3 regions of the Metabacillus schmidteae genome follow, and region 1 is predicted to be linked to each of the others. Evidence: riboswitches for the same ligand, from Rfam matches in the RefSeq annotation. Region 1 holds a riboswitch; each other region holds the start of a gene.
The links. Region 1 has a riboswitch for S-adenosylmethionine ahead of HWV59_RS09605 (2-hydroxyacid dehydrogenase). Riboswitches for the same ligand answer to the same signal wherever they lie in the genome.
Positions count from the first base shown of each region.

Region 1 (8,343 bases):
TGGATAAAATAAGTTTTTCAATTTCTGATAATTCAAGCCAGTTATCCCTGGGTTTGTCTCAACCAACCAGCGGTTTTTGTGAGTATGAGCATTTGTCCAAGCTCTTTTTTCTTCATCACCTTTATATTCGTCAATCATCTTGCAAATTGGAGTGGTTGTGCCCGAAATGATAATCATGTCATTGGTTTTTGCAAAAGTACTTTCAATGGCCAATTGGGAATCTCCGCCACCTACAATAATAGAAACATCTTTATTTACTTCCAATTCCTCTGCCAAGGAAGGAATAATATGACCAAGAATTGAACCTGACCATTTTAATTCAGGTAAAAAATGAAATGGAATGTCAAATTGCTCACACATTTCCTTAGACCAAGTTTGTTCCCGTACATTATAAAGTAAGGTTTCAGTCGCCTGTGAGGGTTCATAAACTAGAACATCACTTAACTTATAGGTAATCCAATCACTAATGCTAGTAAATGATGCAATTCTATCCCATAGAGCGGGTTGTCTTTTCTTTAATCCTACAAGCTTTAGTGCCGAGAAGAGAGCAGACGGTAATCTGCCTGTTGTTTTGTAGATAAGATCGCGTTCTAAGTAATCTTGTTCCCATTCTCGCCCGCGATTATCAATGTTCGGTAACCCAATAAACGAATTTCCGCTTTTGTCTAGTAAAACAATTCCTTGGCGTTGACTAGTGGATGTAATACCTTTGATTGTTACAGTTGGTGAGTTTTTTATCACTTTCTTTGCTAAACGAATGACTTGCTCCCAAAGTGTATCCGGTAAGAAGTAACGGCTGTCAGGATACAAGGTTTCTGTTAGATAGTGAATATCTTCCCGTTCAATACTAACAACTTCACCTGAAGTGGTAACAATGGCAACTCTAACATTTCCTGTTCCAATATCAAATACTAAATAACCTGATTCTTTATTCACATTTATTACCTCTTTCTTATGACTTTACATGCAGGTCTTTTCTATTGAACAAAGTTGGGATTTCAACAGCTTGCTTGTTAAACCACTTCACAAGAGCTTGGTTCATGATAGAAACATGGTGATCTTCTACTTCAAAGCTGGCTCCAGCTAGGTGAGGTGTTGCTAACACATTTGGTAATTGAATGATTTCATAATCACTTTTATCTGGAGGCTCATGATAAAATACGTCTAAAATAGCTCCTCTAATTTTTCCCTCTTTTAGTACAGCAACAAGTGCGTCTCTCTCCACTACAACAGCTCTTGAGGTATTCACGAGCACTGCATCCTCTTTCATTAGACCTAGATAATTCTCGTTAACCATCCCGATCGTTTCATCTGTCCGGGGAAGGTGAATAGAAACAACATCACTTGTTGAGAACACATCTTCCAAAGAAACGCGGGAATAAGCAGGATCCTCGCTTTCTACATAAGGATCATAATATTGTATGGAACAGTCAAAGGCTTTAAGGATATTAGCTAATTTTCGCCCAACTGCACCGAAGCCGACTAAGCCGATTGTTTTTCCGGAAATTTCATTTCCTTTGAATTTTACATAGGCTTGCAAGTAGTCACCGTCCCATTTCTCCTGTTTCAGCCACTCACTTGATGGAATCGTATGTCTATAAAAAGTAATAAGGTTGCCAATAAATTGCTCTGCAACTGCTTGTGCATTACGGGCGGGGGTGTAAAACACAGGTATTCCTCGTTTGGAAGCAGCTTCAACATCTACATTGGAAGGCATTCCACGGCATACACCAACAAACTTTAATTCTGGTACACTTTCAAATACTTTTTCTGTCACCTTATCAAGTTCAGCAATTAATCCTTCAGCCTTTGTCTCTTTTAGAAGAGAAATTAATTCATCTTCATGATAGGCCCTTCCCTGATCTTTCCAACAACGATAGGTATAATTGCCAAAAAGTGACTTCAGCTCATTTAGACCAACTTCGTTATATGGGGCTGTAACTAAAACATTCATCTAATCATCTCCTTCACACTAACAATGTAAAAAATGTACTGTAATCTATAAAAAAATCTCTCTCCAGAGATGGAAAGAGATGATTACTTTATATCGTTTATACAATGACATAAGTGAACTCTTTCTATCTTTCAAGCCATGCTTGCTGGAATTGGCACAATGCTGTTGCCGAGGTTTCAATGGGCCAGTCCCTCCACCTCTCTTGATAGAATCTATATTAAATTTTAAACATTTCTTAAAAACGCAATGTAACTAATATATAAGAGTTAATATTCAGAAGTCAATATATTTTCAGAACTTTCGAAGTAATAGATTTTTTGATATAATTTAAAAATCAATTTTTTTCATGAAAGGGAATCACAATGCAAAGATATAAAGAGATTGAAAGTGGTGTTGTTCCGTCCGTTTGTTCTTTGGACTGTCCGGATCAGTGTGGATTACTTATTCATAAAAAAGATGGGAAAATAGTAAAAGTTGAAGGTGATCCTAATCACCCTGTTACAAAAGGGAATATTTGTAACAAAGTGCGAAATATGGGAGAGCGAATTTATGACGATAAAAGGCTTAAGACACCTTTAAAAAGAATTGGAACTAAAGGTAAAGGAGAATTTGTCCCAGTCACCTGGAAGGAAGCAATAGAGACAATTTCCATGAAATGGAAAAAACTAATTGCAGAAGAAGGGGCAGAATCGATCCTTCCTTATAGCTTTTATGGGAATATGGGAAATATTAATGCTGAGGGCATGGATCGTCGCTTTTTTCATCGTCTTGGTTCAAGCCAACTGGATCGAACAATTTGTTCTGTAGCTGGTTCGAAAGGGTATAAATATACAATGGGAGGAAGCTATGGAACTGACCCTGAGGATATGACAGAAACAAAGTTATTCATTCTATGGGGAATTAATGCTGTTAGTACAAATATGCATCAAATGATGATTGCCCAAAAAGCGAGAAAAAATGGAGCAAAGATCGTCGTGATTGATGTACATAAAAACCAAACAGGTAGAATGGCAGATTGGTTTATTCCTATTTTACCTGGAACAGATGGCTTGCTTGCATTAGGAATCATGCATATTCTATTTAAAGAAGAATTAGTGAATAAGAATTTTTTAGAACAATATACAGTTGGATTTAAAGAATTAGAAGAACATGTAAAGCAATATAATCCAGATATGGTGTCGTCAATCACAGGTGTACCTGTAGAACATATTTATGAATTAGCCCGTATGTATGGAGATATTACTCCTTCGATGATCAGAATTGGAAATGGTATACAACACCATGATAATGGTGGAATGATTGTCCGTACTATAGCTTGTTTACCTGCATTAACAGGCCAATGGTTAGTAAAGGGTGGAGGAGCATTAAAGTCTAATTCAGCTTTTCTTGCGCACAATACAACCGCACTTCAACGTCCGGACTTATTGAAAAAACAAACTCGTACTATTAATATGAATCAACTTGGACAAGCACTTCTTGAAATCAAAAGACCGGTTCGGTCATTGTTTGTATATGGAAGTAACCCTGCGGTGGTGGCACCAGAGGCAACCAAAGTTCGCGAAGGGTTGGCAAGAGATGATTTATTTACCGTTGTTCACGATTTGTTTTTAACGGAAACAGCTATGTATGCAGACATTGTTTTACCTGCTACATCTGCTTTTGAAAATGTTGATTTTTACACGTCCTATTGGCATCAATATATTCATCTTCATGAGCCTGTAATTAATGCTTATGGAGAGAGTAAATCAAATACAGAAGTGTTTCGTTTATTAGCTGAAGCAATGGAATTTGATGAGCCGGAATTTAAAGATTCTGATGAAGTATTAATTAATCAAGCATTAAGCAGTACTTCAAATCAATACTTAGAACATGTTACTTATGATGAATTAAAGAAAACACATTTTATAAAGGCTAAGCAAACAAATTATTTACTTGAAAACTTAAAAACACCCAGCGGGAAGATCGAATTATATTCAAGACAAATGGAAGAGGACGGACATCCAGGTTTGCCTACCTACATTCCTATTCAACCAGAAAGTCGTTATCCATTTTTATTTATTCCAGGACCGAACCATAACTTTTTAAATTCAACATTCTCGAATAATGAAAAGCACATTAAGTTAGAAAAATCCCCAAAATTATTTATGAATGTGAAAGATGCGATTGAACGGGGAATTAAAGATGGAGATAACGTTCGAATTTGGAATGATCGCGGCGAATGTGAACTGGCAGCATCTGTTGGAGAGCTGGTGCTACCTGGAGTTGTTGTTAGCCAAGGATTATGGTCAGATGTTGCAGGAGAAAAACACCTCGTAAATACGCTAACTCCAGATCGTGTGGCTGATATGGGTGGTGGAGCTACCTTCTTTTCTGGTCGAGTAGACGTTGAAGCAGTTAAATCTTACGAATAAAATCACTTCAATTGGACATACAATTCATGAGGTGATAAAAATGGATCGTTTTGAACAAGTTTTTCATCAATACAAAAATCAGTCTAATCAAGATGAAGTACAGGCAGAAATTGCAGAGGATATGAAACCTAATCAAGAGAAAATCGTGGCTGTTAGAAAGAATGAAGATGGAGACTTAATTGCATTTCAGACAGAGTCAGGTAGACAGCTTGATTATGTACAAGCACTCTCAGAAGCAAAGGGCGGCAAACTCGCTCATATTGATGTATTTCATAAGTACGGTCGCGATATTTTAAGAAGTGAACCAGATGGCAACAGGGACAATAATTTAGATTCTCTACCGGAATTCTAAAAGCGAAAAACACAGTTCGGAGTACCTGGGCTGTGTTTTTCATTTATTGGATATTTTAGATAGAAATAAGAAACGATTGACATACACTTAATAACTTCTCCAAGCTTTTTCGTATTTCTCTATAATAGTAGGCCTTGTCAAGGTATTTGTATCGAGTGGAATTTGATTTCCCTTTTCATCTAGTATTTCTTGATCAATGTCCTTACCGAAAGAAGTTAAACCTTCTAATACTTCATTTGTTAAAAATTTCGTTTGGGCTTTTATGTCAGCTTGTTTCAAGTCAACTTCTTCTCTTTTTGCTAACACAAAGCCCCAATCACCGAAGCTTGGAACATCGACGTGCAAATTATCGGTATAAAGATTTGCGGCTTGTATCGTTTTGTTAATGGACCAGTATACCTCTGTTGCGAAGGTAGGACTTGTTGCTTGTATCATGATTGATCCTCCTGGTGCTAAACGATTTCGTACCAATTGGTAGAACTCAAGAGTGTATAACTTGTTTAATGACTCATTATTTGGATCAGGCAAGTCAATCAATATGACATCATATAGGGTACCTTTTTTATGTTTTAAAAACTGGAAAGCATCTTCGTTAATAACTTGAACACGTTTGTCCTCAAATGCCTCTTGGTTTAAAGAAACAACATCTCGATTTGTTTTCCCTAGCTCCACAACTTTAGGATCCAGGTCAACCAAAGTCATTGATTTTACTTCTTTATATTTTTGTAACTCTCTTAGAGCTAAACCATCCCCGCCACCAAGTACCAGAACGTTTTCTCTCCTGTTAGCTGTAGCCATTGCAGGGTGTACGAGAGTTTCGTGATAGCGATATTCGTCACTCGAACTAAATTGAAGCTGTCCATCGAGAAATAATCGTAAATCTCCTTGTTCCTTTGTTAAAATGATTTGCTGGTAATCGGATTGTTCGGTATAGATAATCGGATCTCTATAAAGTTTTTGTTCAAACGTAAAAGCTGTTTCTTCACCAAAAAAAATGCCTGCAATAAGGATAAGGAAAATGACTACTCCCGCTGAGAAATGGCGTTTAAACGTTTTGATCTCATGTTTAAAATAAAGTAAAATCCATAAGGCAATGGCAACATTAATAATGGCTACAAGAAAAGCTGTTTTTACAAGTCCAAATTCCGGTCTTAGCAAGTAAACAAACAGTAATCCACCAATTAGACCTCCAGCATAATCAGAAAACAACACTTTTGCAGTACTTTTTTGCAACGTGACACCAATCTCATTTGCTTTTCTAATTAAGATCGGCAGTTCTACTCCAGTTAGTGCACCTACTATTAACGTAATTGAGTAAAGAAAGAAAGCATCCATTCCAGACTCTAAAAAGGCAGAAACGCCGAACAATAAAAACGTTGAAAGTCCACCAATAATACCGATTAAATATTCAATCCATACAAATGACAATATTAAATTCTTTGTTACCTTCTCACTTATTGAAGCGCCAATGCCCATACCGGTCAAAAAAAGAGAAATGGTGAGGGTGTATTGTTTTACACCATCACCAAGTAAGTAAGAGCCAGCTGCACCAAATAATACTTCAAAAATGATTCCACATACAGATACGATCCCTGAAGCCCAATAGATCGCTTTGCTTTGTTTGATATTCTGTTCAATCACACGCAACTGTCTCCTTGTTCATAAGCTTTTACGTAATCGATGCCCCGATAACAAAGGCCAATCCAATTGATACACACATACTAATAATCCCTACAGAAATATTTCCTTTTTTAAGCTGTTCTTCCACTGAAAAGTTTCGAGTAAAAAGTTCGAACAATAAATACGCAATTAATTGAAGGAACACACCATAAGCACCCCAAATAAGCGTATCTATAACACTAGCACTATGATAAATCGAGAACGCCAGAACAATACAAATTCCAACAATTTTTCCACCGATTGAAAGGGATACGGCATGATTACCATTTAAAATTTCATCCCAATCTTTATATTTCTTCGTCATGAATTCAAATAAAATTAATCCAATAAGTACAATTGCAATCGCTATAATAAAATATACAGCTGTTAAAATAAAAGGCTCCATATTATTTCATTCCCTTCATATTTTATTTTCCAGTTCCCGGACCACCGCCGCGGACAGATGAGGATCCACCTCGAACAGTTGATGTTCCTCCTGTTTTAAAGGATCCGCCGGAAGAACCATATCCCTGATAGCAATCATCTTGGTTTGAATTACACTTGTTTCGCTGTTTTTTACCCCAATCATCTACGTCAAGAATATCGTCTAATAGCCATAGGACAAATAATCCATTAAAAAAATCAGGGCTATAATTATTACGTACGAAGTCATAAGTAGAGATTTCAACCATTGTATTTGCAGGGTTATCCTCGGCAGGTGTTAAGATTACAAAAGTATCTTGATAAATCAGAACTTGTTTGTCATCCTTTTTCTCACTAACTTCTCTAGGTTTTTCATAATCTTGCAATTCGTTAGCCACTTCATCGATGGACTTATTCTCAGCAATATAAATTTCAGAAATCTCTTGAGAGCGTTCTTGGCTTGAGACTACGTCTTGTAGAATATATGTAGTACTAATGAAATCTGCAATTCCATCTTTAAAGAATGAGCCTCCTGTTGATCCTTGTGTTTCATTTCCACATGCAGATAAGAGGAGAATGCAAGATAGAAAAATAAAAAGAAGTGATTTCTTCATTGACTCACCTTCTTTCCAGTCAATCTATTGATTAGCATCACGTTGACCTCTAATGCGGAAAGCATTGGAGGTCAATTTGTTTAAACTTCACATTCAATTTCTTATTCTTTGCCAAGTTTTTTCTTTAAAGCAGCAAGTTCATCATCAATATCATTATTTTCTAATGCTTCGAACTCATCATCTAAGCTTCTGTTAGAAGATCTCATATCTTCACTTGTTTCAGCTTCAGCTTCATATTGAAGGACTTTCTCTTCCATACGCTCAAAGCCACGTTTGGACTCATCACTGCCAATGCCGGAAAGAGTGCGATTGATCTTAGTTTTTGTTTTTGCAGTTTCTGCACGAGCCTTTAGGGAATCTTTTTTGAGCTTCATTTCATTATATTCAGCTTTCATTTCGTCTAATTTCTTTCTTAGTGTATCTGAATCAAGCTTAGCACGTTCATACGATTCCTTTAATGTATCTAGTGTTTGCTGATGAATCTTCTTGTCTTCTAAAGCACGTCTTGCAAGATCATCGTTACCAGCTTCAATCGCCTTAATCGCTTGTTCATCACGCTTTTGAACCATTTTTCCTGCATCCTCAAATTTCTTTTGTAACATTTTTTCATTTGCAATTTGTTTTGCAATAGCTGACTCTGCTTCTCGGATATCTGTTTCCATATCTCTCATAAATTGATCCAGCATTTTTACCGGATCTTCTGCTTTATCTAATAAAGCATTTAATTCTGAGTCTACAACTGTTTTTACCCTTTTAAATAATTTAAACATTGACATCCTCCTAGTTACTTGCAATTATTTTTAATTCATATTGTTCAATTTCATATCCATGACTTACTTCAATTTCACTGCCCCATTTTTCCACAGAAAGAAAGTTTTCTTCTTCATCATCACAATAGTCATAATATTGGCACACCATTCCATTTATGTT
Region 1 covers NZ_CAESCH010000001.1:2,019,426-2,027,768, forward strand. Annotated here, with positions in the region: gene HWV59_RS09600 (FGGY-family carbohydrate kinase) at 1-936, opposite strand, end outside; gene HWV59_RS09605 (2-hydroxyacid dehydrogenase) at 953-1,954, opposite strand; SAM riboswitch class I at 2,076-2,166, opposite strand; gene HWV59_RS09610 (molybdopterin-containing oxidoreductase family protein) at 2,317-4,365, shown strand; gene HWV59_RS09615 (DUF3892 domain-containing protein) at 4,406-4,717, shown strand; gene HWV59_RS09620 (polyamine aminopropyltransferase) at 4,805-6,358, opposite strand; gene HWV59_RS09625 (DUF350 domain-containing protein) at 6,387-6,782, opposite strand; gene HWV59_RS09630 (DUF4247 domain-containing protein) at 6,805-7,413, opposite strand; gene HWV59_RS09635 (PspA/IM30 family protein) at 7,515-8,183, opposite strand; gene HWV59_RS09640 (DUF4178 domain-containing protein) at 8,194-8,343, opposite strand, start outside.

Region 2 (8,343 bases), 1.3 Mb from region 1:
TCATTGTTTTAAAGCTGCAAGAGTCTAATTTAGTTCAAACAAAAGGCTGGAAGCGTCTCCTCATTGAGAAACCATTTGGGCATGATGTCACGTCAGCACGTGAATTGAATGAAAAACTTTCTAGTGTTTTTGATGAAGAAGAAATTTACAGAATTGATCATTATTTAGGCAAGCCAATGGTTCAGAACCTGGAAACATTGGAATTTGCAAATCCTGTCCTTCAAAGTTTATGGAACAATGAACATATCGCGAATGTCCAAATTACTGCAAGTGAAACAGTAGGAGTTGAGAAGCGGGCTTCCTATTATGACAAGGCAGGGGCGATTCGTGATATGGTTCAAAACCATATGATGCAGTTGCTGATGATGGTTAGTATGCATTTTCCTAAAAGCTTTTCTGCAAATACGGTACAACAAGAAAAGAGAAAGATAATGGAAGCTGTTCGTCCATTGAAAAAGGAAGACGTTTCTAAAGACGTTGTTAGAGGTCAATATGGTTCTGGAGAAATAAATAGTCAGCAAGTAATTGGATATAAGGATGAACCAAATATTGATCCATCTTCTATGACTGATACATTCATCGCTGCACGCCTTTGGATTGATGATCCGTTATGGAAGGGTGTCCCATTTTATATTCGAACAGGAAAGCGAATGAGAGAAAAATCCACTCGGATTGTGATTGAATTTAAAAATCTATTACCGAAATACGATGGAAAAACGGAGCCAAATCTATTGGAAATCGGAATTAACCCTGATACAGAAGTGTCATTCCAACTAAATAGTCGTAACCCTTTGAAAGAAGGGAAGATTGAACCGATCCATGTTGACTTTACACCTGAACAGAGTGACATTCCCGAGGCTTATGAAATTATATTGGTAGATGCATTAGAGGGTGATGCTACTTATTTTGCTCACTGGAAGGAAGTAGAATTATCTTGGCAACTTGTTCAACCAATTCTTGATGCATTTAAGGAAAATCTTGTCCCGCTTCATGAGTATCCATCTGGATCATATGGTCCAACTGCTGCACACAAACTACTTGAAGAAGATGGATTTGCATGGTGGTCAATTGACAACACAATTGAAAATGATATTCAAACTGAAAATAGATCTCAAAAGCTGAACAACAACAAGTAACCGTTGAGTCGGACTAATTAAAGGAGTGGTAGTAATGAAAGTAGGCTTAATTGGATTAGGTAAAATGGGGTTAAATATTAGTAAAAATCTCATCGATCACCAACATGAAGTGGTTGCGTTTGATATTAATGAAAAAACAGTAGATGAGATAAAACAATATGGTGCTCGAGGAACCTCGGATTTAAAGGAACTGGTACAGTCTCTTGAAAGTCCAAGAATTGTGTGGATCATGGTGCCACATAAAGTCGTTGATCAAGTGATACAGGATGTTAAGCCACTGCTATCTAGTGGTGATATCGTCATTGAAGCAGGTAATTCTCATTATAGTGAGTCAATGCGAAGATATGATGAGTTTAAGGAAGTGGGGGTAAGCTACCTTGATGTTGGAACATCAGGCGGGATGGAAGGTGCTCGCAATGGCGCAAATTATATGATTGGAGGCGACCAGGAGGCATGGGAGGTCGTTGAACCAATCTTCCGGGACACGGCAGTTGAAAAAGGCTATTTATATACAGGGAAATCAGGAAGTGGCCACTTCTTAAAAATGGTTCATAATGGGATTGAGTATGGAATGATGGCAGCTATCGGAGAAGGATTCGAGGTTCTAGAAAAAAGCCAATTCGATTATGATTATGAACGAGTAGCAAGAGTTTGGAGTAATGGTTCTGTCATTCGGTCATGGTTAATGGAACTTACAGAGAATGCATTTGCCAAAGATGCCAAACTACATGATATTAAGGGAATTATGCACTCATCTGGTGAAGGGAAATGGACGGTTGAAGAAGCGTTAGATCTCCAAGCAGCAACTCCTGTTATTGCACTTTCATTAATGATGAGATACCGATCGCTGGAAACAGATACCTTTACAGGTAAAGTTGTTGCTGCATTGCGAAATGAGTTCGGTGGACATGCGGTGGAAAAGAAATAAAGTAGTCGCTATGCCAAGGCATTTCTGCCAATTCAATTGGCATGTAAAAAAGCGTCCATCTGTCCCATGATCATCCTGGTCAGATAGACGCTTTTTATGTTTTACTTGATTTACTTTTTCATGTTTTGTTTTCGTCACTCTAGTGTTCATATCGGCTAATGCATATGTTCCTCGATTTAATACTGGATCTCTTTTACCTTCCCGCAATAATTTTTCTCTTTGCTTTTTTGCTTTTGATTTTGTCATCTGCTTCACTCCAATTTATAAAATTAATGTTCTCATTTCTATTATATTTTATACGAATATGTTTTGGTTAAACTAAAAGAAAGCTTATGTAAAAAAACTTTACCTCTCTAATGAGAAATAAAGTCTTATTCTCTGTAAGGTCATTTTTGAGAAGTGTCAGGCATAATCCAAACAACTTCACATAAGCGAACAAAAAAAGTAGATTCACGTTCTTGAAGAACAACATGATCTGGTTTTACATCCATAACAAGTCCAGCTACTCTTCCTCTTGTTGTTTCAAGTACTGCCCGCTTTCCAACTAATGTACTTGTTGCAGCATACACGTATGGTTCTACTACCATCACTTGCTTGGGCTGCATCATATTTTCCATGTGCATAGGCTGCTGCATCATATTCATATTGTCCATATGCATTGGCTGAGTCATAGTGTGATACATGTTATTCATTTATTATTACCTCCATCATCTGTTTTTCCCACAATCACAACATATTCAATGGTTTGGGTATTGCTATGGGTATTCACCCAATTCCAAAAATTCTATTAAGGATAAATATACTGTTACTTAATAGTTTATAAACTAGAAAATTTTACAATTAATGTTTGACATCTTACTTAAGGAAAGAGTATATTAATTGTATTAACTTAATATTTTGATATTTTCTTATCAAGAGAGGTGGAGGGACTGGCCCTATGATACCTCGGCAGCGGACTTTAATAAGTACTGTGCCAACTCCAGTAGCATGATGCTATAGAGATAAGAGGAGCAAGGTATAACTATGCTAACGAACCCCTCTTCTTATTTATGAAGAGGGTTTTTTAGTTTTAAGGTATTAAGTACTACAGTTAATTCGATTTGTTTATCGATATACATAGAAATTCTATACTGTAGGTAAATTTTTTAATAAGGGAGAGTTCTACATGACAAAAACATTAGTAAAAGCACCATTTAGAGCAGATCACGTGGGAAGTTTATTAAGACCGGAACGAATTCATAACGCTAGAAAAGATTTTCAGGCAGGAACAATTACAGCTCAACAATTACATGATATTGAAACAGAAGAAATAAAAAAAGTTGTAGACAAGCAAATTGAAGTTGGCCTGCAAGCTGTAACAGATGGAGAATTCCGCCGCAGATTTTGGCATACAGACTTTTTAGAGCATTTAAATGGTGTAGAAGGATATGTGCCAGGTCATGGGTTTAAATTCAATGGTGAAGAAACAGAAAGATACGATGTACGAGTAACTGGAAAAATCTCATTTAATCCGGATCATCCACACGTAAAAGAATTTATTGAATTTAAAGAAATCGTTGGTGATCGTGCGGTTGCAAAACAAACAATTCCTAGTCCTAACCAATTATTCAATGCAGGAATTCGCAATTTAGACATTTATCCAGACCTTGAAGAATATACAAATGATGTTATCCAAACATACCGTGATGCTATTAAAGCTTTTTATGATGCTGGTTGTCGGTACCTGCAGCTTGATGATGTATACATTGCAGGACTGAACGCACCGGAAATTCCGTTTAATGATAGTGGCTATTCTCGTGAACAGTTAATCGACTTAGCCTTACGAGTGGCAAATGGTGTATTAGAGGATAAACCGGAAGATCTTATTATTACAACACATCTTTGCCGTGGTAATTACCGTTCAACATGGGCATTTGAAGGCAGCTATGCTAAAATCGCGCCAACATTATTTGCAAAAGAAAAAGTAAACGGATTTTTCTTAGAATATGATGATGATCGTTCTGGAGATTTTGCACCGTTAGAATACATTCCAAATGGAGGACCACAAGTCGTTCTTGGGGTATTCACATCAAAGCATGGCAAGCTGGAAGATAAAGAAAACATTAAGGCACGTGTGGAAGAAGCAACAAAATATGTACCACTTGAGCAAATTTGTATTAGTCCACAATGTGGCTTTGCTTCAACTCATCATGGAAATATCCTAACAGAAGAAGAACAATGGGAGAAGTTAAAGTATATCGTTGATATTTCGAAAGAGATTTGGGGATAACATAATAAAAGCGAACATCAATTGATGTTCGCTTTTATTCATCTATTAAACTAATCATTACATATAATCGTAAACAGAATCTTCAAAATAGAGCCAGTGATAGTATTCAATTTGTGCATCTGACATTTCGGACACTTGTTTTTCACTAAATTTTTGTTTATCTAATAATTTATTCACTTTATAATCTCTGGCTACTTTGCTCATTTTAAAATCCTCCTTATGTATAAACCAAGACTTAATCTTTTGTTGTTATAATGTTGTAATCGCTTTCCTTAACTTCTTGTCTTTATTATATATCTCAAACTTAGATAAAACAAATATCAATTTGATATGATTTTGCGAAAACTAATATAGAATTGTTATTTATACATAGAGATGTAGTTTTATGGGTCAAGGGGACAGGTTCACTGTCCCTTTTTTTTACTTTGGGACAATTGACCTGTCCCCATGTCCCTTCATTCCATTTAATCCATTTTTTATTACATGATTAATGATTTCTGCCATTTCTTTTGGGGATTTATCCATACCTTGATTTAGCCATGATTTAATCGTATAGATACTCCCGCTAATAGTAAAAATACTTAAATACATAGACATTTCCTTACTTAGTTGTTTATCAGCTTTCCAGTTTTTCATAAAGATATCCTGTGCAAATTTGTTTTGAAATGTCGTGTCTACTTTTTCATTAAGAAGTGTCTGACACACCTCGTGCTTTGATGCGAAGTATTCCAATAATTTCTCAATCATCTGGAGATCGTCTTGATCATTTTCAAAGTTACACTGATGTAAATACCCAGCCATATCATCAATCAACTCATTTTCTATTTTGTCAAGAAGATCAAACTGATCTGTGAAATGAGAATAGAATGTAGATCGATTAATATCAGCCCATTCACATATTTCTTTAACTGTAATAGAGGAAATCTGTTTTTCCTTTAATAGTTGCATAAGACTATCCTTTAATACCATTTGCGTATATTTTTTACGTCGATCCAGTTTTGAACTAGACATAAAAATCACCTTTTCATATGCATTATCCAACATATATTGTAAATATGTTGTTCAACTAACGGATGTTAAATAACTGATTGTTGAATAGCCAACACCGTGTCAATATAATGATAGGGTGAACATGAAAAAAAGGCAAGAGAGGGTGAAAACTTATAAATAGTGCAGCACGAATTATTAAACATAAAAAAGCAGTCGTCATTACATTTATGATCCTTACCATCATCTGTTCCTTGGCATCATTAACAGTATCAGTAAACTATGATATGACAGATTACTTGCCGGATGATGCACAGTCAACAAAAGCATTGGACATCATGGAGCAGGAGTTTGAGGGGGGTGTTCCGTCGAACCGAGTTATGGTTAATGATGTGACCATTCAGGAAGCTCTTGCTTTTAAAAAGGAATTAGCTGTGATTGATGGTGTGTCAGATGTTACGTGGTTAGATGATGCGATCGATATAAAAGCTCCACTCGAAATGGCAGATGAAGAGACTGTTGAAACCTATTATAAGGATGGAAAAGCATTATTTTCGTTTAGTATTCGCGATGGAGATGAAGTTGCCATAACAGATGAAATCTATAAGCTTATTGGTGAGGAAAATGCGATGGCAGGGGAATCTCTGAATACGGCCACACAACAAAAAATGGCTGGAACGGAATCTATGTATGCAGCTGCTTTGTTAGTTCCTATTATTATTATCATTTTAGTTGTTTCAACAACATCCTGGGTAGAGCCGGTGTTATTTTTAACAGCTATAGGTGTGTCAATCTTAATAAATATGGGTACAAATATGTTTCTCGGCGAAGTATCCTTTGTGACTCAATCTGTTGCTCCAATCTTACAGCTGGCGGTATCACTTGATTATGCGATTTTCCTTCTACATAGTTTTTCAGATTATCGGAAGAAAATAGCTGATCCACAAGAAGCTATGCAGCTTGCCATGAAAAAATCGTTCTCTGCGATCACGGCAAGTGCGTCAACAACCTTTTTTGGGTTTATTGCACTCTCGTTTATGAACTTTGAAATTGGTTCAGATTTAGGGATTAACTTAGTAAAAGGTATTTTATTAAGTTTCATTAGTGTAATGGTCTTTTTACCGGCACTTACGCTAGTGTTTTATAAATGGATTGATAAAACGCAGCATAAACCATTACTTCCTTATATAAAGAACAAAGGTAATGCAGTAATGAAAATGAAAATTCCCAGCTTACTTATTGTTTTTTTATTAGTTGTACCGGCATTTTTGGCACAAAGTCAGACAAATTTTATCTATGGAATCGGTGATCAACCAGAAGAAACAAGAGCTGGCAGCGATATAGTCAAAATTAAAGAGCATTTTGGTGAAAGCACACCACTCGTATTGCTGGTACCAAAAGGAGATATTGCGAAAGAAGAAGAGTTAGTTCAAGAATTAGAAAATATTGAGAATGTGTCCAGCGTACTTGCTTATGTAAACACTGTTAGTTCGGCGATTCCACCTGAGTATTTGGATCCTTCTGTAACAGAGCAATTTTACTCAGAAAATTATAGTCGATTAATTCTTCAAACAGATACGAAAACCGAGGGAGAAGAGGCGTTTAAATTAATTGATCAAGTCCATAGCAGCGCAGAAAAATATTATGATCATGTCTATTCAGTTGGTGAAAGCGTCACATTATATGATATAAAAAATACCGTTCAAAAGGATAATACGTTGGTGAATCTTTTGACCATTATTACGATTGCGTTTGTCCTGATCGTTACATTTAAATCGATCTCCATTCCAATCGTCCTGCTTTTGACGATTCAGACAGCGGTATGGATTAATCTCTCGGTTCCATATTTTACAGATTCTTCATTAGTTTATGTGGGATACCTGTTGATCAGTATTATTCAGCTTGCGGCGACAGTTGATTATGCGATTCTTTTAACAGATGCTTATAAAGAATATCGACAGGACATGACGGCACTCGAAGCGATGAAGAAAACATTAGATGAGAAGATTTTCTCTATTGGAATTTCCGGAGCTATTTTATCGAGCGTAGGGTTTATCTTATGGATTACATCCACAAATCCAATTGTTTCTTCAATCGGGTTATTGCTTGGAAGAGGGGCAATGCTTGCCTTTATTATGGTCGTTTTCTTCCTGCCGGCAATGTTTTTGGTTTTTGATAAGCTGATTGCAAAAACAACGTTAAAAGCAAACTTTTATAAGGAGAAGAAATGATGAAAAAAAGCATAAGTAAAATACTACTTGTCTTGACAACAACGATTATCGTCATACCTTCTATACAAGTTACGGCTGCTACAAATGACAGCAACTCAAATGCTGAGTCTTCTCAACAAATAGGAGAAGTTTCATCTAAAGATGAGGTTGTCTATGCAAAACTTAGTGCCACTGGAGAAAGACAGGAGGCGTATGTTGTCAACATCTTAGATATAGAAAAGCCCGGTGAAATTATTGATTATGGGCCGTATACCAGCTTAAAAAACTTAACAGACTTAACACAGCTGGAACAAAAGAATCATACAGTCGAATTTACAGCCGATTCAAAGGGGAAATTTTATTATCAAGGCAATATGAAGGAAGAACCATTGCCTTGGAATATATCTATTTCCTATCTATTAAATGGAAAACAAATCAACCCTGATGAATTGGCTGGACAAAAAGGCCATGTGCAAATTGTGATTAATACTTCTGCCAATGAACAAGTAGATCCGCTATTTTTTGAAAACTACTTATTACAAATATCTCTTTCACTTAATACAGAATTATATAGCAATATAAAAGCACCAGACGGGATGCTGGCTAATGCTGGGAAAAACAAACAAGTGACCTTCACAGTCATGCCTGAAAAAGAGGAAGAACTAACAGTTGAAGCTGATGCTCTAGGTTTCGAATTAGATGGCATCGATATCACAGCTATTCCATCTTCCATGCCAATCGATGCACCAAACATTGATGATATGACAGGTGATATGGAGTTATTAACAAATGCGATTCGTGACATTAACAATG
Region 2 covers NZ_CAESCH010000001.1:3,274,044-3,282,386, reverse strand. Annotated here, with positions in the region: gene zwf (glucose-6-phosphate dehydrogenase) at 1-1,136, shown strand, start outside; gene gnd (phosphogluconate dehydrogenase (NAD(+)-dependent, decarboxylating)) at 1,171-2,064, shown strand; gene HWV59_RS15815 (YuzF family protein) at 2,451-2,756, opposite strand; SAM riboswitch class I at 2,970-3,072, shown strand; gene HWV59_RS15810 (5-methyltetrahydropteroyltriglutamate--homocysteine S-methyltransferase) at 3,230-4,333, shown strand; gene HWV59_RS15805 (hypothetical protein) at 4,391-4,537, opposite strand; gene HWV59_RS15800 (TetR/AcrR family transcriptional regulator) at 4,754-5,344, opposite strand; gene HWV59_RS15795 (efflux RND transporter permease subunit) at 5,551-7,551, shown strand; gene HWV59_RS15790 (coiled-coil domain-containing protein) at 7,551-8,343, shown strand, end outside.
Region 2: linked by a shared signal. The riboswitch ahead of HWV59_RS15810 (5-methyltetrahydropteroyltriglutamate--homocysteine S-methyltransferase) and the one ahead of HWV59_RS09605 (2-hydroxyacid dehydrogenase) in region 1 are both predicted to bind S-adenosylmethionine.

Region 3 (8,343 bases), 550 kb from region 1:
GGAGGGGCTGATTACCAGATGATAAGATATGATGGTGTAACAGAGGCGCTTGCTCATTATGTGATTGAAACGGATGATGGCATCCCTATCTATGTGATTAATAAAGGATTCAGACATGGTCCTAAGGATATTATTGATAAAATCATTCGTGGTGAGCAGGTTCCAGACGGTTCTTATTATTTCAAAACAACTCCAACCTTTGAAACAAGCAGTGAAAAGTACTCTTTTTTGAATAGAATGATTTTTATTGGTGAAGGCATTAGAAGACCAAATGATGTACAAATTTCATTTTATCAAATTCATTAATCTTTACATCTAGCACATGTAGGTGAAATGCTCCGCAAAACAAGACAGATATTAGATGATTATAAAAAGGGAAGCTATTTATAATTATTGATGTAAGTTTATGTTTTTTTATGTAATAATTATTTTGTGAAATGTTAATTTTGCAATTCATACATAGTGAAAGTGGGAATCATAATGGCAAAGGGAACACATACAGTAGAAATTCCAGTAGATGTACAAGCAGTTTGGGACTATGTCAGTGATCTTGAAAAATGGGCAACATCGGTACCAGCCTATAAAGAACATGAAATCATAAATGACAAGCAATCAATTTGGACATTTGAAGGTAATGTGAAAGGTATTAAAAAAACAATAAAAGCGCAGGTAGATATTACCGAATGGAATGAACCTTCAAATATAAAGTTTGAATTAAAAGGTTTAACAGATAATTTTACAGGAAGCGGTCACTTTACTGCAGAAGAAGTTAACGGTAAAACAACAATGACTTGTACGGTGGACGTCCGTGCAGGAGGATTATCGGGTGCAGTGATATCACCAATTATTAAATGGGCTGTTCCAAAAGTAGCATCTCGTTTAACAGAATCTATTGCACGTAAAATTGCCGTTTTGGCATAGTATTAGAGTTTTATTAGAAATTCAAAATGGCGGAAATGGAGGGACTGTCCAAAATAATGGATGGCCCTTTTTTCAGTATTTGATTGCTTAAGTATAAATAAATATGTAAAAACCAAATAAAGGTAGATTTGAGTTCATCTGTATCTTTTAGAAGGGGAAAAGTGGATAAAGCATACGTAAAAAAGAAATGTGAATGCTTTTACAGAGGTAGCAAGTACAAAGCCATATGCAAAATCCAAATAAAGGGAAAAATGAGCTCGAAAGCTGTGGGTTTTGTAAAAATAAACCATTTCTGTATGCTTATAAGGTGAAAAAGAGAAAAAAGCATACGTAAAAAAGAAATGTGAATGCTTTTACAAAGGCAGCAAGTACAAAGCCATATGCAAAATCCAAATAAAGGGAAAAATGAGCTCGAAAGCTGTGGGTTTTGTAAAAATAAACCATTTCTGTATGCTTATAAGGTGAAAAAGAGAAAAAAGCATACGTAAAAAAAAATGTGAATGCTTTTACAAAGGCAGCAAGTACAAAGCCATATGCAAAATCCAAATAAAGGGAAAAATGAGCTCGAAAGCTGTGGGTTTTGTAAAAATAAACCATTTCTGTATGCTTATAAGGTGAAAAAGAGAAAAAAGCATACGTAAAAAAAAATGTGAATGCTTTTACAAAGGCAGCAAGTACAAAGCCATACGCAAAAACCAAATAAAGGCAATTTCGAATTTTAAGTTAAACGAACTAAACCATCCTAATAATGAATAAGGATGGTTAAAAAAATATTTAAACTAACATAGAGAAATACGCATTAATAATTCATGTATTCACTAATTGAGGAAAAAACATCCCTTCTATATCTCTGTCGCAATTTCTTTCCTATTAGGAGCTAGCGGTGGCTGTTCGAGCCATTTATTTTGAACCATTAAATCAAACCACTTCTTTGTTACCATAAGATTTTTCAGAATGGTTGACTCATAAGTCGTTACAAGATCTGTTCGCATAGCTGATGCTAAACCTGCCCCATGATAGTTTTGGGCTGCTTGAAATAAAAAACCAACATGATACAAGATTAGTTTATCTGAAAAAGGAGATTCAGTTGAGGTTGTCACTTCGGTTTCCCAAGATTTTGGAACAGGTAAATTATCCCTTTGCATAATTTTGGAAAAATCCTTTATTTGTTCGTCAGCAGTATTCTCGGAATCAGTTAAAAACTTCCTTACTTCTTTTGATTGAGTGATTTGACTAAACGCAATAGAAAGTGTTTTCGCCATTATGCTCTTTTTAAGGTTTAAAGAAATACTAATGATTTCGGTTGCTGCTAATTTTCTACCCTTACCGAAAAATCCATCTGTGAAATCCTTGCTGGAAATATATTCAGGATTTTTATTGGGATATAATAAGGGATCTCTTTGAAAATTTCCTTTTTCAAGCAATAACTCGATTGTTTGATGATACATGTTTTTAGCGTCATTATCACATGAATCGTAAAAATCCCTTAAGTCTTTTCTAACTGATATAGCCAGTGAAGTACTGTGCCCAAGTAAACCATGTAATGTCATAATATGTAAGTAATTTAGGCAGAATATATCTGAAAACAGTCTTGGCTTATCTTTAAAAAGATCAGATTCATTAAATCCAATTGGAACTGGAAACCCCTCGTTCTCGATAAAACTTGCGATTTGTTTCTTTTGTTTTCCGAAAGTATTTATGGCATCTTCAAAAATTTTTTTAATTAGCTCGTCTTCAATAATAGAAACCATATATTGATTTACCACATCAGTCATTGTACCGTTTACATACTCTCCCCAAAGTGAACCTATCTCCGAAGATGTGAGTTTTAATTTATTACCATCCACAATATCACCTCATGTATAATGATTTCCTAATTCATTAGGTCTTATGAGCTTAACAATTAATTTGAGCTAACAAATCACTGTGGAAACAAGTTCTAATATTAAGTGTTATTGCACTTCAAACAGGAGAGGGCTCTTTTTTTATGTAATTTTAGGTTACAATTAATTCATCCAATTCATTTAAAGAAGGTGTTAAGATGATTATCCTTTTTGGTATGTTAATATTTGCGGGAATTTTTGCTATATTTGATGCTTTAAGAAAGGTAAATAATAATATTTTGGACCAAACAGAAGAGATAAAAAAGTTACGTGAAGCCATAATAGAGAATAAGAAATGAATGATGAAATGGTTGAATGCGAGCTGCAATGATAGATACAAAAAAGTTTTGGGTACAAGAAGCCATACATAGAAGTAAACCTTAATAATTTAGTATAGATTGAAATTGTAAAAAATATATATAAAGGGGGATGTTAGTCTAATAAGATAGTAACAGGGTTGTGTTATTTATGAAAAGTCTTTAGGAAGAAGGATCGCCTCTTTTTTTTATGTGTATGTAATCATTTAATTGTAACTACATAATTGTTAGTCTTTTTTAGGTGGTGAATCATTTGAATTTGTATTTTTATATAACAATAATTATTGGGTTTTCTCTTATATACTATGGATATGTTAGGAAAATAGATAATGATTTAAAAAAGAAAAAATTAGAGATAGAAGAAAAAAAGATAGAATTAGAAATTAAGAAATTAGAACTTGGTTTAGAGAGTAAAGACCATGGTGAAAAGCGTTAGATGTACTATTGATTTTCAACAAAATTGTAAACACGAAAGAAGGGAATGGTATTTTTTCGTACTCCCTCGTTTTCGTGTTCTTCGGTTCTTTTGCTTGTTAGGCTTTATCTACAAAAGATTTTAATAAATCATTTTGGAATAATAATATGATCATGACGGAAGTGAGATATTCAGTTCTGTCCAGAACCAAAAACTATCCAGAAAAATTTTGTTGATATAGCAATAAATATCATGTAATCTTTTATACTGTGACAAAAAAATAGATTTTTCTTCTTATCAAGAGAGATGGAGGGACTGGCCAGATGAGATCTCGGCAGCGGAACTTAGTGATTAAGTTGCTGTGCCAATTCCAACAAGAAAGGCTTGATAGATGAGAAGAGTATTTTATAGATATAAGGCCTCTTCTTGTTTTTATGAGAAGCGGCTTTTTTGTACTATCAGAAAGTACATAAATTTTTATGGATGATAGTATAAGAAAAACTAAGGCTTTGGCCATTAGGACTTGGCGACAAGCCAAGTTTTTCTAAGAAGATAAGAAAGCATAAAAGTTTGTGCGTAGTTTTAGTGTCTAGCTCGAGCCGATAGGCGGGCGCCTTGAGTTTTTCTTATGGGGCACAGAATGGTCAAAAGACCCGTCCCATTTAATATTTGGAGGTGGAACAATGAAAAAAGGTAATCCATGGGCGCTAATCCCATTTGTTGTGTTTTTGGTTTTATTTATTGGTTCAGGAGTTATTACAGGTGATTTTTATGCCTTTCCAGTCATAGTAGCCATTGTGATTTCGGGTGCTGTTGCTCTGGCGATGAGTCGAAAAGAATCGTTTTCGCGGAAGGTTGATATTTTTTGCCAAGGTGCAGGTAATGTAAATGTCATGTTGATGGTTCTTATTTTTCTTTTGGCTGGGGCTTTTTCAGAAACAGCAAAAGGCATGGGGGCAGTAGACTCCACTGTTAACTTTGCTTTATCGGTTGTTCCGCAAAACTTGCTTGTTGTAGGCTTGTTCATCATTGCCTGCTTTATCTCCCTATCCATGGGTACGTCGATGGGAACGATTGTGGCATTGGCGCCAATTGGAGTTGGGATAAGCGAACATACCGAGCTTTCAATTGCTTTAGTAATGGCGGCGATTATTGGAGGTTCAATGTTTGGCGATAATTTATCCTTTATTTCAGATACAACTATCACTGCGGTTCGTTCACAAGGCGTACAAATGAAGGATAAATTTAAGGTGAATTTTTGGATTGTGTTGCCGGCAGCCATTGTAACAGGCATTATTTTAGGTGCTATTACAATGGGTGAAACGGCACAAGTAGAGCATTTAAGCTATAATTGGGTAAAAATTGTTCCCTATGTTCTGGTCATTATTTTTGCGTTAGCTGGAATGAACGTTTTCCTTGTTCTTGCATTAGGGACTGTTCTCGCGGGAGCTGTTGGCTTAGCGGATGGCAGCTACCATTTAATGAGCCTTTTGCAAACGATTGGCGAAGGAATGGCAGGCATGTATGAAATCGCCTTTCTTGCGATATTAATAGCTGGAATGGTGGAGGTTATTAAATTTAACGGCGGAATTGACTTTCTGCTTCACCTTGCGACACGAAGAATTAAATCGAAAAAGGGTGCAGAATTTGGAATTGCCGGTCTTGTGAGCTTAACTGGTCTATCCACGGCCAATAATACGATTGCAATTCTGATCGCCGGTCCGCTTGCAAAAAATATGGCTGATCAGTATGGGATTGACCCGCGAAAGTCAGCAAGTATATTAGATATTTTCTCCTGTGCGATCCAGGGCCTTCTGCCATACGGAGCACAACTTCTGGCAGCTGCAAGCGTCGCGGGAATATCACCAGTAAGCATCCTGCAATACTCATTCTATCCAATTCTTATAGGAATCTGTGGAATTATCGCTATCCTCATTGGATACCCGACAAAAAAGAAAGCTTGATTTTATATTTTAAAGCAACGGGGGCATGTCCCCCGGTTGAATTAATAATAAAGTAAAGGTTCGTGCATTAGGTATTATCAAGTTGGAAGTAGCAATAGGAACAGAGAGAGCAAGCACTTATTAATCTTCCAAATATAGATTTCGTGTGAAGTATTGATTAACACAACTAAATAGGAATTGTTAAAACGTCTTAGATCCTTGATAGTGCAGGAGCTGAGACGTTTTTTTATTAAATGAGGAACGAGCGAGAAATGTTTTAACACGTTAGGGAGGAAGAATCATTAGAGATTCTATCTGTATCTCTTTCTTCCACAAAAGGGCCATTATATGTAGTATGGTTTTGGACCGTAATTAACGTTAATAAAGTTACAAAAACAGCCTATTTCCTATCTTTGTTTACTAGTTATATATAGTTATTAATTATAGTTTCCAACGTAAACAACGATAGGACTTTACTTGGAGGGGTGGGTATGATAGGCTGATACGCCACTGAAACACCTGCTTCAGCCTTTCAAGACCAATCATGACCACAGAGGCTCCAAGTCAAGTCCTTAAACGGCTTATCTATGGTTACATGTAAATAATGATAAATGGTGCACCCTATCAATGTTTTTGAACAGATACTACATATAAGCGCCCGATTGTTTAATACCGCTTTTAAAGTAAAGGGGATATTATAAAGGTCTATACTTAAACTACTTGGCAGGTTAATTGGAATTAAATCGAAATAATGGTAAAAAAAACTATATGTGTTAACTTATATATAGGTAATTATTTACTTTTAAGGGGGAGAAAAATGAATAAAACTCGAACAATTATTACATTTGTGAGTAGTTTTCTTATTTTTGCTGTTGGCGTGTTTAGAATACTTACTGAATCTCTTACTTTTACACCTTTGTTTGTAGCATATATATTTGTAATTGCTGGTTTAATTGGAGTTGTTGCAAGTGGAGTAAAACTAAAGAAAATTGAAAGCTAATTAATCTGCTAAAGAGGTTAATGATAAAAAATGTTTTAATAAAAGGAATAGGTTAGGTATTGAAATCTATGGGCTAAGAAAGGGAGAATATGTATTCATTACTATTTTTTGTAGTTTTAATTGCATTAATCATTTTAATTATTATAAAAAGACAGAACAAAAAGGTAGTCTTAATTTTAACTGCAATATTAATTTTGCTTCTTATTGGTGGACTTATGTTTGTAAGGGATGTTGTACAAAATTTTGCACCATAACTTATTCAAGTAACGGGCGCATATATCAAACAAGAGATGCGCTTATTTTTGTTATGGGCCCAGATTGTCGAGTAACAACAAAAACAAAAGTATTTAAAGGGATATTGAAATTGTGCTACGCTGTAATATATATGTAGCAGATGGGTGCGTTTAACTAAATTATTTTGGATTTAAATAAGGGGGGAATCAAAGTGGCTGTGAATATTATTTTCAATCCGATATTTTATTTAATGCTTTTTATGATAGGAATATGGATGGGTGGCATGATTGATCCATTGTTCGGATTAATATCGATTTTAGGAGGTTTGTTATTAGGGTTCTCTAACTCCTTAAAAAATGGCGTAGTAATGAATAAAAAGTCAAAGGTTTTACTTTATGCATCTTTTGTTTTCCTTCTAAGTTTAATGTCGTTAGCATACTTAGCTAGTCTATATTTTATCTTTAGTTTTTAAAGAAAAGGGCGCAATTCCGCAGCATGAATTGTGCTCTTTCTTTATGTTAAGGGCCATTAAATGGAAGACTTGAATTCAAGATAATGAGCAACTTTATTTGCATGAGTATTTACGAATTTTTCCTAATTAATGTTGATAGGCATACAAAAACTTGAATGGACTGTTTCAGCGGTCCGTTTTTCTATGCTTTTAATTAAATTAAGGGCAATTAAGTCCAACACATTGAAACTTTCGATTACTTTATCCGTATTACATGTAGGGGAGAGAACTATATGAATACTATTACAAAACCTTTAGGATTAACAATTATTATAGCGATATTAATTTTTTTATTTAACTTTACAAAATACGCTACAATGGCGAATTTTATGGGTTTAACTTTGGTCCTTTTATTTATTACCTTGTTAATTCATGAGTTAGGACACGTATTGTTTGGTATATGGTCAGGTTACAGATTTAACTATTTAACGGTTGGTCCTTTAACAATTGAAAATACTGATCATTTACATATTAAGGTGAATGACATTTGGTTATTAGTTGGGGGTGTAGCAAGTTGTTCGCCTCTATCAAGCGATTTAAAAAGTATTGCTAAACAACATAAACGGTTTGTTGCTGGTGGACCAATTTTTTCTATTATAACAGCGAGTATCAGTTTAATATTAGGCACATCAATGGGCATACACTTCTTTACATACTTCGGAATATTTAATTTAGTTATTTTTTTCGCTACGATTTTGCCATACCAAGGAGCTATAAAATCAGATGGAAGGGTCTTACTTGAGCTGTCAAAACAAGGTAAACAGACTGAAGAATTTTTAATATCTTTATTATTGATGAAAGAAATGAATTCCCCAATACATCCAACGGACTGGTCCTTAGAATTAATTGAAAAAGCAAAAACCTTACAACCATCTGTTGACAATGTTATGGTTGGATATATTCTTTTTTACTACACACTAATAAAAGAAGGGTACAAAAATGCTTCCGCATTACTTGAACCGTTTAAGAAATTACCTGTAACTAAGCAAAATCAAATAGCGTTGCAATTTATCAATCACATTCAGCAGATAGATTTGATTATTGAGGGAAATTATGATGAGGAAAGAATAAACGAGCTGCATCAATTTTTGAATCCAATAGAGCCTATTAGTTATAAAA
Region 3 covers NZ_CAESCH010000001.1:1,467,226-1,475,568, forward strand. Annotated here, with positions in the region: gene HWV59_RS07050 (DUF3237 domain-containing protein) at 1-306, shown strand, start outside; gene HWV59_RS07055 (CoxG family protein) at 481-921, shown strand; gene HWV59_RS07060 (DUF3231 family protein) at 1,764-2,768, opposite strand; gene HWV59_RS07065 (hypothetical protein) at 2,963-3,103, shown strand; gene HWV59_RS07070 (hypothetical protein) at 3,375-3,557, shown strand; SAM riboswitch class I at 3,828-3,934, shown strand; gene HWV59_RS07075 (Na+/H+ antiporter NhaC family protein) at 4,220-5,500, shown strand; gene HWV59_RS07080 (hypothetical protein) at 6,297-6,479, shown strand; gene HWV59_RS07085 (hypothetical protein) at 6,925-7,185, shown strand; gene HWV59_RS07090 (site-2 protease family protein) at 7,458-8,343, shown strand, end outside.
Region 3: linked by a shared signal. The riboswitch ahead of HWV59_RS07075 (Na+/H+ antiporter NhaC family protein) and the one ahead of HWV59_RS09605 (2-hydroxyacid dehydrogenase) in region 1 are both predicted to bind S-adenosylmethionine.